One region of the Pantoea sp. BRR-3P genome, then DNA from elsewhere that is predicted to be linked to it. Evidence: riboswitches for the same ligand, from Rfam matches in the RefSeq annotation. Region 1 holds a riboswitch; each other region holds the start of a gene.
The links. Region 1 has a riboswitch for thiamine pyrophosphate ahead of thiC (phosphomethylpyrimidine synthase ThiC). Riboswitches for the same ligand answer to the same signal wherever they lie in the genome.

Region 1 (3,655 bases):
CAGCTGCTTGTCACGTACTACGAGCTTATTGGTCTGAAGCCACAAAAAGATGCGTTAACCGCGCTGGATGAACAAGCGCTGGATGCATTTTGCCACAATCTGGTGGATTACCTTTCTACCGGTCATTTTAGCGTGTATGAACACATTATTAGTGAGATGCAGGGTGATAATCCCTTAATGGCTGCCGCGCAAATTTATCCGGCACTTGAGGCGAACACTGACCGCATCATGCAGCTCTACGACAGTCATTTGCAGCAAGCGATTAACGACGATAACTGTGTCGATTTTCAGCAGGCGCTGTCCGAAGTCGGCGAAGTGCTGGAATCGCGCTTCACGCTGGAAGATAAGCTGGTACAACTCGCCTGGGATAACCAGCTGGCGCATCTACCGGTTGCCAATGACAGCGTCATCGCCCGCCCGGCCTGAATGCCCGCAGTTGTAAAAAACTTGTTATTCGAGAAAAGCCCTCTTATGCTAAATGGGCTTTTTTTATGAGCCTCTTCCAGAAAAATGAAGAGTCAGGTTTTGCGATATAAGCGTAGCGTGCGCAGCCAGTTTGCATTCGGATAGCGCGCAGGGACCGGAGCGTACACGAAGTATGTGACGGTCACGAGCACTGCCCAGGTGCAAAATGGCAAGCAAAGTAGCTTATATCGTAAAACCCAACACCTTGTCGGAGTGCCCTTAGGGGCTGAGACCGTTAATTCGGGATCCGCGGAACCTGATCAGGTTAGTACCTGCGAAGGGAACAAGAGTAGATATCATCAGCACGATGTCGGCTTATGCCGTTATCGTATCTGTTACTCCTTCCGAACTCTGGACAAGCAACTTCCAACTTTTATAGGAAATTTGCTATGTCTGCTAAAACCTCTCGTCGTGAACAACGTGCTCAGGCGCAAGAATTTATCGATTCCCTCCAGGGAGCCGCTTTTCCGAACTCAAAACGCATCTGGATCACCGGCAGCCGCGCGGATATTCGCGTGCCCATGCGTGAGATTCAACTGAGCCCAACGCACACCGGCGGCAGTAAAGACGATCCGCAGTATGAGCCGAATGAACCGGTGCCGGTATACGACACGGCCGGTGCTTATGGCGATCCTGAAGCCACGATCAATGTGCATCAGGGGCTCACCAGGCTGCGCACCAACTGGATCGAAGCGCGCGGCGACAGCGAAACCATTCACCAGCTGAGTTCCAGTTACACCCAACAGCGTCTGGCAGATGAAGGCCTGGATCATTTGCGTTTTGAGCATCTGCCACAGCCGCGCCGCGCCAAAGTGGGTCGCTGCGTTACCCAACTGCACTATGCACGTCAGGGTATCATCACGCCGGAGATGGAGTTTATTGCGCTGCGTGAAAACATGGGCCGCGAGCGTATTCGTGGTGAAGTGCTGCTACAGCAGCATCCCGGTCACAGCTTTGGCGCCAACCTGCCGGAAAATATCACCGCAGAGTTTGTCCGTCAGGAAGTGGCCAGCGGCCGCGCCATCATCCCTGCTAACATCAACCATCCCGAATCCGAACCGATGATCATTGGTCGCAACTTTCTGGTGAAGGTGAATGCCAATATCGGCAACTCGGCGGTCAGTTCTTCGATTGAAGAAGAAGTGGAGAAACTGGTGTGGTCAACGCGCTGGGGGGCAGATACCGTGATGGATCTCTCTACCGGACGTTATATCCATGAAACGCGCGAATGGATTCTGCGTAACAGCCCGGTGCCGATTGGTACGGTGCCGATTTATCAGGCGCTGGAAAAGGTGAACGGTATTGCCGAAGACCTCAACTGGGAAATATTCCGCGACACGCTACTGGAACAGGCGGAGCAAGGCGTCGATTACTTCACTATCCACGCTGGCGTGCTGTTGCGCTATGTACCCATGACGGCTAAACGGCTCACCGGCATTGTGTCACGCGGCGGATCAATCATGGCGAAATGGTGCCTGTCGCACCATACCGAAAGCTTCCTGTATCTGCACTTCCGCGAGATTTGTGAGATCTGTGCTGCCTACGATGTGGCATTATCTTTGGGCGACGGCCTGCGTCCGGGCTCAATTCAGGATGCCAACGACGAGGCGCAATTTGCCGAGCTGCATACGCTGGGCGAACTGACGAAAATTGCCTGGGAATATGATGTGCAGGTGATGATTGAAGGTCCGGGCCATGTGCCGATGCAGATGATTCGCCGCAATATGACCGAGCAGCTGGAGCACTGCCACGAAGCCCCTTTTTATACGCTCGGTCCACTCACTACCGATATCGCACCGGGCTACGATCACTTCACTTCCGGCATCGGCGCGGCAATGATTGGCTGGTTTGGCTGCGCCATGCTGTGTTACGTGACGCCTAAAGAGCACCTCGGTTTACCGCATAAAGAGGATGTGAAGCAGGGGCTGATCACCTACAAGATCGCCGCGCACGCTGCGGATCTGGCGAAAGGCCATCCGGGCGCGCAGATTCGCGATAATGCGATGTCCAAAGCACGTTTTGAATTCCGCTGGGAAGATCAGTTCAACCTGGCACTTGATCCGCATACCGCTCGCGCCTACCACGACGAAACCTTGCCGCAAGAATCGGGAAAAGTGGCGCACTTCTGCTCGATGTGCGGCCCCAAATTCTGCTCGATGAAAATTACCCAGGAAGTCCGCGAATTTGCCGCCCGTCAACAGGTTGAAGCTCAGACCATAGAGGTGGGCATGGCGCAAATGTCGGATGCCTTCCGCAATCGTGGCGGCGAGTTGTATCACGCTGCCGATACCCTAAAAGAGGAAAAAGTATGACCGACGCCTTTCCTGCCACCGCCCCAAAACTGGGGCTGTATCCAGTAGTTGATAGCGTGGAGTGGATCGCGCGCCTGCTGGAAGCCGGTGTGCGCACTATCCAGCTACGCATTAAAGATTGCGAGGATCATGAAGTTGAAGATGCAGTGCGCGAGGCGATTGCACTTGGCAAGCAGTATCGCGCACGCCTGTTCATCAATGATTACTGGCGCTTAGCCATCAAATATCATGCTTATGGCGTACATCTTGGTCAGGAAGACCTCGATGTTGCCGATCTAGCGGCCATTCGTCAGGCTGGATTGCGCTTAGGTTTATCGACGCATGATGATAACGAGCTGGATCGCGCACTCGCGCTGCGCCCTTCTTACATTGCGCTCGGACATATCTATCCCACGCAAACCAAAGACATGCCATCAGCCCCGCAGGGCGTGGTGGAATTGAAACGCCATCTGGCACGTTTGCAGGACGTGCCAACCGTTGCAATCGGCGGTATTTCACTGGCGCGCGTACCTGAAGTGCTGGCAACGGGCGTCGGAAGTATTGCCGTAGTGAGCGCAATTACCCAAGCGCCAGACTGGCGTGCGGCAACGCAGGAACTGCTGGCATTGGTGGAATCTGGAATCCAGCCCGCAGAAGAGATGTAAGGTGTTGTGAGTAAGAGTAATAAGCTGGAATGCATTATGCATTCGCTGGATGTCGCATCTGGTGCCATTTCGCAACCACGTTAAAGTGTGCCTGCCCGCTGTCGCTTGCAGCGGGCCAGGGCTGGTCCTAACCTCTCCCAGCCCTGCCTTTCTTTTAAACAGTCAGGGAGGAGGTATGCACAGTTTCTATATTACAGGCCAACATGGCACGCTCCACTGCTGCACCGAGCTGGG
Region 2 (3,655 bases), 1.7 Mb from region 1:
CTTGAGAAACTAACGAAACCGGTTGAGTTGATTGCCACATTGGATGATGGCGCTAAATCGGCAGAGATCCGTACTCTGCTGGTCGATATCGCGAGCTTGTCAGATAAAGTCAGCTTCCGTGAAGAGAACGATCGTCCGGTGCGTAAACCCTCTTTCCTGATTACTAACCCAGGCAGCCAGAGCGGTCCGCGCTTTGCCGGTTCGCCAATGGGCCATGAATTCACTTCACTGGTTTTAGCCCTGCTGCAAACCGGTGGACACCCTTCGAAAGAAGCGCAGAGCCTGCTGGATCAAGTGGTAGCGCTGGAAGGTGATTTCCATTTCGAAACCTATTATTCACTGTCGTGCCACAACTGTCCTGACGTGGTACAGGCGCTGAACCTGATGGCGGTACTGAATCCGCGCATCAGCCATACCGCGATTGATGGCGGTATGTTCCAGAACGAAATCACCGAACGCAACGTGATGGGCGTGCCAGCGGTATTTCTGAATGGCAAAGAGTTCGGTCAGGGCCGTCTGAGCCTGGCGGAAATCGTCGGTAAAGTGGACACCAACGCCGATAAACGCGCGGCGGAAGAGCTGAACAAACGTGATGCCTATGAAGTGTTGATCGTCGGCAGCGGCCCGGCGGGCGCGGCAGCGGCCATCTACTCGGCACGTAAAGGTATTCGTACTGGCCTGATGGGCGAACGCTTTGGTGGCCAGGTGCTGGACACCGTCGACATTGAAAACTACATCTCCGTGCCGAAAACCGAAGGCGCCAAGCTGGCCGGTTCATTGCGCGCTCACGTTGATGATTACGATGTGGATGTGATTGATACCCAGAGCGCCATTAAGCTGATTCCTGCGGCGAAAGAGGGCGGTCTGCACGCGATTGAAACCGCATCCGGCGCGGTACTGAAATCTCGCAGCATCATCATTGCCACCGGGGCGCGCTGGCGCAACATGGGCGTGCCGGGCGAAGAGCAGTATCGCACCAAGGGCGTCACCTATTGCCCGCACTGCGACGGTCCGCTGTTTAAAGGTAAACGCACGGCGGTGATCGGCGGCGGTAACTCAGGCGTTGAAGCGGCGATCGATCTGGCCGGTATTGTTGAGCACGTTACGCTGCTGGAATTTGCCAGCGAAATGCGCGCCGATAAAGTGCTGCAAGACAAACTGCGCAGCCTGAAAAACGTCGACGTGATCCTGAATGCGCAGACCACGGAAGTGAAAGGTGACGGTAGTAAGGTTACCAGCCTGACCTACATCGATCGTAATAACCAAACCAGCCACGAAATCGCGCTGAGCGGCATCTTCGTGCAAATTGGCCTGCTGCCAAACACCACTTGGCTAGAAGGTGCGGTTGAGCGCACTAAAATGGGCGAAATCATTATTGATGCCAAGTGCGAAACCAGCCTGAAAGGCGTATTCGCCGCCGGCGACTGCACCACGGTGCCATATAAGCAGATCATCATCGCCAGCGGTGAAGGTGCGAAAGCCTCACTCAGCGCCTTTGATTATCTGATTCGTACTAAACCGGCTGAATAATTTTTGCGATAGCCACGCAATAGCCCTGCAACCTGTGTTGCGGGGCTTTTTTTTATCTTTATACGTCCTTAGCCTAACCAGCGTTTTGCTTCGGCATCGCTGATATCGCGGTAATAGACTTTATGCAGTCGTTCACCGCAGCTTTTGCATTGTGCTTCTACATGAGTAGAGAAATAGTGGCGACCCGCTGGCGAAATTGCACCTTTACGGGATATTTGGACGTTGCGCCATCGATGTGCATGCGGAATAAAGCTGAAGAATTTTAATTTCATTATCGCTACCGGATTGGGGTGGGCGGTGTCTGTCTTTAAATCCGGGATGCCATTAGGCCGATTTTCACGCGAGATGGGCTTGATATTTATCAAGCGTTATTCAGACAGGTCTCGATTTTAAGGTGGTGCGGCGTGGAACGTCCTCGTTCGCCCACGATGAATGAACGAGGCATCCACTGATTTACAAGCTCCGATGCTGCCATTATCCTGTCTGCGGCATGAAGCAATACATTCATGCTATGACTCGGGGTGCCCCTGTAACACAGGGCTGAGATACACCCGCTGACCTGATCTGGATAATGCCAGCGTAGGGAAGTCAGATGCCTGACCGCATTCGCCTTCTTGATCGCCGGTTGGGAGCTTTATGACACAGCCTAACCTTCTCTCCACTGCGCAACTCGCGCAATCCTTGCTCCTCCTGCGACAGCAAGCGCCACTGGTGCACTGTATGACCAACGACGTGGTGCAAACCTTTACCGCAAATGTATTGCTGGCGCTGCACGCTTCTCCGGCGATGGTGATTGATGCTGAAGAGGCCGCGCAGTTTGCCGGGTTTGCCGATGCGTTATTGATAAACGTCGGCACGCTAACGCGCGATCGTCGAGACGCGATGTTAGCGGCGGTGCAGGCCGCGCAAAAAGCCGGCACGCCGTGGACGCTGGATCCGGTTGCGGTCGGCGCATTAACGCTGCGCACCGAATTCTGCCAGCAGCTGCTTAGTCTGCATCCGGCGGCGATTCGTGGTAACGCCTCAGAAATTCTCGCCCTGGCTAATCAGGCAACGGGCGGTCGTGGCGTGGATAGTCTGCATCAGGCCGATGCCGCGCTGAGCGCTGCGCAACAGCTGGCGCGTGACTATGACACTGTCGTCGCCGTAACCGGCGAAGTGGATTACGTTACCGATGGCACTCAAACGTTGGCGATCCCCGGCGGGAGTCCGCTGATGACGCGGGTGGTCGGCACCGGTTGCGCGTTGTCGGCGGTGGTGGCGGCTTTCACCAGCTTACCGGGCGAGCGTCTGCTGCATGTGGCCGCTGCCTGTCGTGTGATGTCGCTAGCCGGTGAAATCACGGCGCGTCAAGTCGAGGGGCCGGGCAGTTTTGCGTCGGCTTTTCTTGATGCGCTCTGGACGCTGGAGATGACAGTATGAAACGCATCAACGCATTAACCATCGCCGGTACCGATCCAAGTGGCGGCGCCGGTATCCAGGCCGATTTGAAAGCCTTCTCCGCGCTGGGCGCGTATGGCACCAGCGTCATCACTGCGCTGGTGGCGCAGAATACCTGCGGCGTGCAGTCGGTTTATCGTATCGAACCCGATTTTGTTGCCGCGCAGCTCGATTCGGTGCTGGACGATGTGCGCATTGATAGCGCAAAGATCGGCATGTTGGCAGAAACGGCGATCGTTGAAGTGGTGGCCGAGCGGCTGAAACGCGCCAGCCTGCCGTTTGTGGTGCTGGATACGGTAATGATTGCCAAAAGTGGCGATGCGCTGCTGTCGCCGGATGCGGTAGCCAGCGTACGCGAACTGCTGCTGCCGCAGGTCTCGCTGATCACGCCGAACCTGCCGGAAGCCGCAGCACTGTTGGGGCGCGCTATGGCGCAGGATGAAAAAACCATGCTGCAGCAGGGCGATGCGCTGCTGGATCTTGGCTGTGAGGCGGTGCTGATGAAAGGGGGACATCTTAGTGATGCCGAGAGCCCGGATTGGCTGATCACCCGCGCGGGACGCCAGCGTTTTACCGCGCCGCGCGTCAATACCCAACACACGCACGGCACCGGTTGTTCACTCTCAGCGGCGCTGGCCGCACTGCGGCCACGGCATAATGATTGGGCGGCGACGGTGGCTGAAGC
Region 3 (3,655 bases), 460 kb from region 1:
TCCTCTTCACGTCTGCAACAGCAATTTATCCGCTTATGGCAAAGCTGTCAGGGGCAGGATCAGGAAACTACGTTAAGCGATCTGGCCGATCTGCTGCATTGCTCACGCCGCCATATGCGTAATCTGCTTAACGCCATGCAGCATGAAGGCTGGCTGATTTGGCAGGCGGAAGCGGGGCGTGGCAAGCGTTCAACGCTGAGTTTCTGTTACACCGGTTTAGCGCTGCAGCAGCAGCGTGCTGAAGATCTGCTGGAGCAGGATCGCATTGAGCAGCTGGTGCAGTTGGTCGGCGACAAAAATCAGGTGCGCCAGATGATCGCGGCACATTTAGGCCGCAGCTTCCGCCAGGGCAAGCATATCCTGCGCGTGCTCTATTATCGCCCGTTGCCCAATCTGCTGCCCGGTTCACCGCTACGCCGCTCAGAAACTCACCTGGCACGGCAAATCTTCAATGGCCTGATGCGCATAAATGAGGAAAAGGGGGAAATCGAACCCGATATCGCGCACCATTGGCAGCAAACCTCACCCCTGCACTGGCGCTTTTTCCTGCGCCCGGCGATTCGCTTTCATCATGGTCGCGAACTGGAAATGGAGGATATCATTACCTCGCTGGAGCGCGTGCGCAGCCAGCCGCTGTTTTCCCATATCGAAAAGCTGCATTCGCCCGCCCCCTGGACGCTGGATATCTATTTGAGCCAGCCGGATGACTGGTTGCCCTGGCTGCTGGCGAGCGTTAGCGCAATGATTCTGCCGCGCGAATGGCCGACGCTACGTCATTTTGCCCGTCAGCCGATTGGTACCGGGCCGTACAGCGTGGTGCGTAACCAGCAAACGCAGCTAAAAATCGCCGCCTTCGATGATTACTTTGGCTATCGTGCCTTGATTGATGATGTGTCGATTTGGGTACTGCCCGAGATCAGCGATGAGCTAGTGTACGCTGGCGTAAAACTGCAGGGCGAAACCGCTGATGAGAAATCAGAAGAGAGTCGTCTGGAAGAAGGCTGTTATTTCCTCCTTTTCGATCAGCGTTCTGAGCGGGGACAAAATGCCCATTTTCGCCGCTGGGTGAGCTATCTGTTCAATCCTATCGCCCTGCTTAACCATGCGGGTGTAGGTTATCAGCGCTACTGGTTTCCGGCGTATGGCCTGTTGCCGCGCTGGCATCATCGCCGCGACCTCACGCCTGCCGACAAGCCGGAAGGACTCACACAATTAACCCTCAGCTGGTACAGCCATCACGTTGAGCATGAGGGTATCGCTAACGCGCTGCGTCCGCTGCTGGCGCTGCAAGGCGTCGAGTTGATTACGCGTGAGGTGAGTTATGAAGCGTGGTTTGAGGGCGCGGGCGAGAGTGATATCTGGCTCGGCAGCGTCAACTTTACCCTGCCGCTCGAGTATGCGCTGTTCGCTCAGCTGTATGAACTGCCGCTGATGCATCACTGCATTCCGATTGACTGGCAAGCCGACGCAGCGCGCTGGCGTCAGAAAGATTTAGCGCTGGCAGAATGGAGCAAGCAGTTAATTGATAGCGATTACTTGCATCCGCTGTTTCACCACTGGCTGCTGCTGGAAGGTCAACGCAGCATGCGCGGCGTGCGGCTGAATACCCTCGGCTGGTTTGACTTTAAATCCGCCTGGTTTGCGCCTCCTGAGCTGTGACCACCGCGCCGGCGCGGTTTTGTAGGGTGCGCATTCATGCGCACCGGGAAGCGTGGCACCAGACTTCCAACCGGTGAACCTTTCGCGCTGTCATTTAAATGTCTAGAATGTGCCGTTCTCAACGGGGTGCCTTAATTTGGCTGAGATAGACCCGTCGAACCTGATCCGGCTAATACCGGCGTAGGGATTTGAGATGCCTCACTCCTCAGATCCTTTGCGACTCAACCTTATCTTCTCCTCAAGGAGCGCAAAGTGTTAAACAAAGTTCTGCCTGTGATGCTGTTGGTTGCTGCACCGGCTTTGGCTGCCAAACCGGTTCTGACCGTTTACACCTACGATTCATTCTCTGCCGATTGGGGCCCCGGTCCGGCGGTAAAAAAAGCCTTTGAAGCGCAGTGTGGTTGCGAGCTGAATTACGTGGCACTGGAAGATGGCGTATCGCTGCTTAATCGCGTGCGTATGGAAGGCAAAAACAGCAAAGCCGATGTGGTGCTGGGCCTTGATAACAATCTGCTGCAGGCGGCAGAGAAAACCGGCCTGTTTGCCAAAAGCAGCGTCGATACCCAGGCTTTGCAGCTGCCGGATGGCTGGCACAACGAGACTTTCATCCCATTCGATTATGGCTACTTCGCCTTCGTCTACGATAAAAACAAGCTGAAGAACCCGCCGAAAAGCCTAAAAGAACTGGTCGAAAGCCCGGAGAAATGGCGCGTGATTTATGAAGATCCGCGCACCAGCACGCCTGGCCTTGGTCTGCTGCTGTGGATGCAGAAGGTCTATGGCGATAATGCGCCAGATGCCTGGCAGAAGCTGGCGCAAAAAACCGTCACCGTCACCAAAGGCTGGAGCGAAGCTTACGGTCTGTTCCTGAAAGGCGAAGGCGATCTGGTGTTGAGCTACACCACCTCTCCGGCCTACCACATCATCGAAGAGAAGAAAGAGAACTACGCCGCGGCCGAATTTAGCGAAGGCCACTATTTGCAGGTGGAGGTTGCCGCGCAGCTCGCCAGCAGCAAGCAGCCAAAGCTGGCGCAGCAGTTCATGCAGTTTATGGTTTCTCCAGCCTTCCAGCAGACCATTCCCAGCGGTAACTGGATGTACCCGGTGATCAAAAGCGATTTGCCAGCGGGTTATCACGCGTTGCAGGTGCCAAATAAAGCCCTGCAATTCACGCCAGCGGAAGTAGCCGATCATCGCGCCGCGTGGATTAGCGCCTGGCAACGCGCAGTTAGCCGCTAATGCCCGGTTGGTTAATTCCAGGCAGCATCACCGCGCTGTTGCTGTGCGCGGTGGCGCTGTTGGCCTTTGGTGCGCTGGTGATGGTCGCACCGGCTACTGACTGGCGCGCGTTGCTTGATGACAGCTATCTGCATCATGTGCTGGCGTTTTCCTTTGAACAGGCGCTACTTTCGGCGCTGCTGTCGGTACTGCCTGCTATCCTGCTGGCACGCGCGCTCTATCGCCGCCGTTTTCCTGGCCGCACTCTGCTGCTGCGCCTATGCGCCATGACACTAGTGCTGCCGGTGCTGGTGGCGGTATTCGGCCTGCTGAGCGTGTATGGCCGCAGCGGCTGGCTGGCGCAATGGTGCGCGGCCATCGGCTTTGACTACCACTTTTCGCCGTACGGCCTGCAGGGCATTTTGCTGGCGCACGTCTTCTTTAATTTGCCGCTGGCAACGCGTCTGCTGCTGCAGGCGCTGGAGAACATTCCCGGCGAGCAGCGGCAATTGGCCGCGCAGCTCGGCCTGCGCGGCTGGAATCTGTTTCGTCTGCTGGAGTGGCCGTGGCTGCGCCGCCAGATTCTGCCGACTGCGGCGCTAATCTTTATGCTGTGCTTTGCCAGCTTTGCCACCGTGCTGGCGCTGGGCGGCGGGCCGCAGGCTACCACGCTGGAACTGGCGATCTATCAGGCGCTGAATTTTGATTACGATCCGGCGCGCGCGGCGCTGCTGGCGCTGTTACAGCTCGGCTGCTGTTTACTGCTGGTACTGCTTAG
Region 4 (3,655 bases), on a different replicon from region 1:
TTGGCATCATGACGCTGCTCTATAGCCAAAACGTGGCAATCTGCTGGCTGGCGGGTTCGCTGGTGATTGCGGGGATCTTTACGCTGTTGTTGCCAAAAGAGTGTGATATTAACCCTTCAGAACCGCGCAGACATATGAAGGACGATCGTTTGATGAGTGCCAAATAGTGAAGCTGGCAAGGTTGGCACTATTCTGAATATGAACAATAGAAAGTCAGAATAAATAAAAAGGGAATGCCTGATAAGGTGTTCCCTTTTTAACGTTTCAATCAATCGACAGATTATGAATAGCCAGCACAGCACGTGCGGCTTCTTTGCCTTTCTTGATGAAATGCTCGGTGTAGAAGTTTTCGATGACGTCTACCGGTTGGAAGTTATGCGGCGTCAATGAAACGGAAAACACCGGTACGTTAGTGGTGAGCTGCACATTCATCAGGCCATCAACCACCGCTGCTGCAACGAAATCATGGCGATAGATACCGCCATCCACCACCAGCGCCGCGCAGACAATCGCATCGTATTTGCCGGTTTCAGCCAGACGCTTAGCCAACAGCGGCATTTCAAATGCGCCAGGCACTTCCAGCACTTTTAATTCCGCGGCAATAGATTGATCGGCTAATTCTTTTTCGAAACCTACCAGGGCATTATGGACAATTTCTTTGTGCCATCCGGCTTTAATAAATGCAATTTTAATAGTGTTCATGGTTATTTCGACATCACCTGTAATTTGTTCTTGCGCATAAAATAATGTGTTTGTATATCATACGTAACATTTTTAATCTACCAGCTCGAATTATGACGGGTTTGAGTATGGAGAAAACAATTTAACCACACCCTTTATACAGTTATTCCGCGCTTGACGGCGACCATCGCCTGCAATACAAATAGACGCGTCGGGGGAGTCTCGCCACAGAGACTGAGAGGCTAATAGCGCACTGCGCGGCTTAGCGACCCTTTGAACCTGACCCAGTTGATACTGGCGTAGGAAGACTGACAGTCTGTTAGCTTGGCTGTCTGGCGCTAAGGCAAGCTCGATCGTGGCGCCATTTCCCTTCACCTGTATCTGCGGGTCTCAGTAAACACTGAGAGGCCGATGTGAATTTTCCCTTTTTGAACATCATGGAACCTGCGCTGTGAGCCGCTGGAGCGTGCTAGGCTGCGGCGTGGCCGGCTTGTGCGTGGCAACATTATTGGCGGAGCGCGGCGAAGACGTTGAGGTGATCGACGATGCATCGCGGCGCCCGGCATCGTGGTATGCCGGCGGCATGCTGGCGCCCTGGTGTGAAGCCGAAAGCGCGCCGCGTGAGGTGATAACCCTTGGACAGCACGCCGCCGCGTGGTGGCAACAGCGCGTCAGCAGCGTTGCACATCAGGGAACGCTGGTGGTGGCGCCGCCGCGCGACAGCCAGGAACTTAACCGCTTTGCCCGCATGACCGAGCAGCATCAATGGGTTGAACCTGGTGCGATTGAACCGGCGCTGGAAGGGCGCTTTGCGCGCGGTCTGTTTTTCGCTCAGGAAGCGCACCTCGACCCGCGCCTGGCGCTGCAGGAAATGCGTGAGAAGCTGATTGCGCGCGGCGTAGCCTTCAACTCGCATGCGCCGAGCGGTCAGATTATCGATTGCCGTGGCATTCATGCCGCGCCCGAATTGCCGCGCCTGCGCGCCGTGCGCGGCGAGATGCTGATTCTGCACAGCGATGAGGTGCAGTTCTCCCGTCCGATTCGCCTGCTACATCCGCGTTTTCCCTGCTATCTGGTGCCGCGTCGCGGCGGGCATTTTATGCTCGGCGCTACCATGATTGAGAGCGATGACGCCAGCCCAATCAGTGCCCGCGCCATGATGGAGTTACTCAGTGCCGCTTACGCCATTCATCCGGCGCTGGCGGAGGCACGGGTAATTGAGAGCGGCAGCGGGCTGCGTCCGGCCTATCCGGCCAATCTGCCGGAAATTCACTATCAAAATCACACCTTCTATCTCAACGGCATGTATCGCCACGGTTTTCTGCTGGCACCGATGCTGGCTGAACAGCTGATGCAGCGCCTATCTGGAGAGCAATCTTATGATTATTCAGCTTAACGGGCGCGCTATCAGCACCGAAGCAAAAAGCCTGAGCGAACTGCTGATCGAGCAGCAAATTGATGTGGCCTGCGTCGCCACCGCCTTTAATGGCACGTTTGTGCCCAAAAGCCACTACGACACGCAGCTGCTGGATGAAGGTTGCCAGCTCGAAGTCTTGTCACCGATGCAGGGAGGCTAAACGATGTTTTACGATGTTGACCCACAATCGCGCTTCCTGCTCGGCACCGCCGGATATCCTTCGCCTGCCATTTTGCAGCAGGCGATTGCGGCATCTGGTACTGAAATCATCACCGTTAGCCTGCGGCGTGAAGGTGCTGCGGGCGCGGCATTTCGTGAACTGCTGACCGGACTCAACATCCGCGTGTTACCGAATACCGCCGGCTGTCACACGGTGAAAGAGGCGGTCACCACCGCGCATATGGCGCGAGAATTGTTTAATACCGCGTGGATCAAACTGGAAGTGATTGGCCACGCTGACACGCTGCAGCCCGATCCGTTCGCGCTGGTGGAAGCGGCGCGCATTCTCAGCGAAGACGGGTTCAAGGTGTTTCCCTACACCACTGAAGATCTGATCGTTGGCGAAAAACTGCTGGCGGCAGGCTGCGAGCTGCTGATGCCGTGGGGCGCGCCGATCGGTTCCGGCCAGGGACTGCGTAATATCGACGGCCTGCGCGCGATGCGTGCCTGGTTTAGCGATGTGCCGCTGATCATTGATGCCGGCATTGGCGCGCCGTCACAGGCGGCGCAGGCGATGGAAATGGGCTTCGATGGCATCCTGCTGAATACCGCCGTCGCCAAAGCGGGCGATCCGATCGAGATGGCAAACGCATTTCGTCTGGCAATAGAAGCCGGACAGGCGGCCCGTCGCGCCGGATTAATGGAAAAGTGTGATATGGCGAGTGCTTCCACCCCCATCTTTGGCCTGGCAAATCTCAACTGATGGGCGGTGATATGGAACGCTATCAACGCCAGATGATGCTGCCGGAAGTGGGTGAAGACGGGCAGCGCAAACTGCGCAACGCGCGCGTAGTGGTGGTGGGTGCCGGTGGGTTAAGCGCGACGCTGCTGCCGCAGCTGGTGGGCGCGGGCGTCGGCCATATTCGGCTCTATGACGACGATGAAGTGGCGCTGCATAACCTGCATCGGCAAACGCTGTTTACGCTGCAGGATATCGGCCAGCCCAAGGTGCTCAGCGCTCAGCAGGCTTTGCAGCAGCGTAATCCCGAGGTGCAGATCGACGCGCTGCAGCAGTCGCTGAGCGCCAGCAATATGCAGCAGGCGCTGGCGCAGTGCGATCTGGTGATCGACGCCGCCGATAATTTTGCCGTCACCTATCAGCTCTCCGATGCATGCATGCTAGCTGGCATCCCGCTGATCAGCGCCTCGGTGTTACGCAGACAAGGTTACGTGGGCGGTTTCTGTGGCGGATCGCCGAGCTATCGCGCGGTATTTCCGCGCCTGCCGACCTCCGCGGCGGACTGCAACACCGCCGGCGTGATGGGGCCGGCGGTCGCCGCATTGGGCGCAATGCAGGCGCAGATGGCGCTCAGCGTGCTGCTCGAACTGCAGCCATCG

Region 2: linked by a shared signal. The riboswitch ahead of thiM (hydroxyethylthiazole kinase) and the one ahead of thiC (phosphomethylpyrimidine synthase ThiC) in region 1 are both predicted to bind thiamine pyrophosphate.
Region 3: linked by a shared signal. The riboswitch ahead of thiB (thiamine ABC transporter substrate binding subunit) and the one ahead of thiC (phosphomethylpyrimidine synthase ThiC) in region 1 are both predicted to bind thiamine pyrophosphate.
Region 4: linked by a shared signal. The riboswitch ahead of AAGR08_RS20200 (FAD-dependent oxidoreductase) and the one ahead of thiC (phosphomethylpyrimidine synthase ThiC) in region 1 are both predicted to bind thiamine pyrophosphate.

Annotation. Positions count from the first base shown of each region.
Region 1 covers NZ_CP155066.1:3,790,171-3,793,825, forward strand. Annotated here, with positions in the region: gene rsd (sigma D regulator) at 1-426, shown strand, start outside; TPP riboswitch at 665-765, shown strand; gene thiC (phosphomethylpyrimidine synthase ThiC) at 855-2,777, shown strand; gene thiE (thiamine phosphate synthase) at 2,774-3,421, shown strand; gene AAGR08_RS17545 (PLP-dependent aminotransferase family protein) at 3,576-3,655, opposite strand, start outside.
Region 2 covers NZ_CP155066.1:1,254,426-1,258,080, forward strand. Annotated here, with positions in the region: gene ahpF (alkyl hydroperoxide reductase subunit F) at 1-1,530, shown strand, start outside; gene AAGR08_RS05745 (hypothetical protein) at 1,599-1,802, opposite strand; TPP riboswitch at 2,038-2,133, shown strand; gene thiM (hydroxyethylthiazole kinase) at 2,167-2,952, shown strand; gene thiD (bifunctional hydroxymethylpyrimidine kinase/phosphomethylpyrimidine kinase) at 2,949-3,655, shown strand, end outside.
Region 3 covers NZ_CP155066.1:3,326,101-3,329,755, forward strand. Annotated here, with positions in the region: gene sgrR (HTH-type transcriptional regulator SgrR) at 1-1,659, shown strand, start outside; TPP riboswitch at 1,772-1,864, shown strand; gene thiB (thiamine ABC transporter substrate binding subunit) at 1,912-2,898, shown strand; gene thiP (thiamine/thiamine pyrophosphate ABC transporter permease ThiP) at 2,898-3,655, shown strand, end outside.
Region 4 covers NZ_CP155067.1:123,577-127,231, forward strand. Annotated here, with positions in the region: gene AAGR08_RS20190 (MFS transporter) at 1-167, shown strand, start outside; gene AAGR08_RS20195 (6,7-dimethyl-8-ribityllumazine synthase) at 265-702, opposite strand; TPP riboswitch at 885-1,004, shown strand; gene AAGR08_RS20200 (FAD-dependent oxidoreductase) at 1,133-2,077, shown strand; gene thiS (sulfur carrier protein ThiS) at 2,061-2,258, shown strand; gene AAGR08_RS20210 (thiazole synthase) at 2,262-3,020, shown strand; gene AAGR08_RS20215 (HesA/MoeB/ThiF family protein) at 3,032-3,655, shown strand, end outside.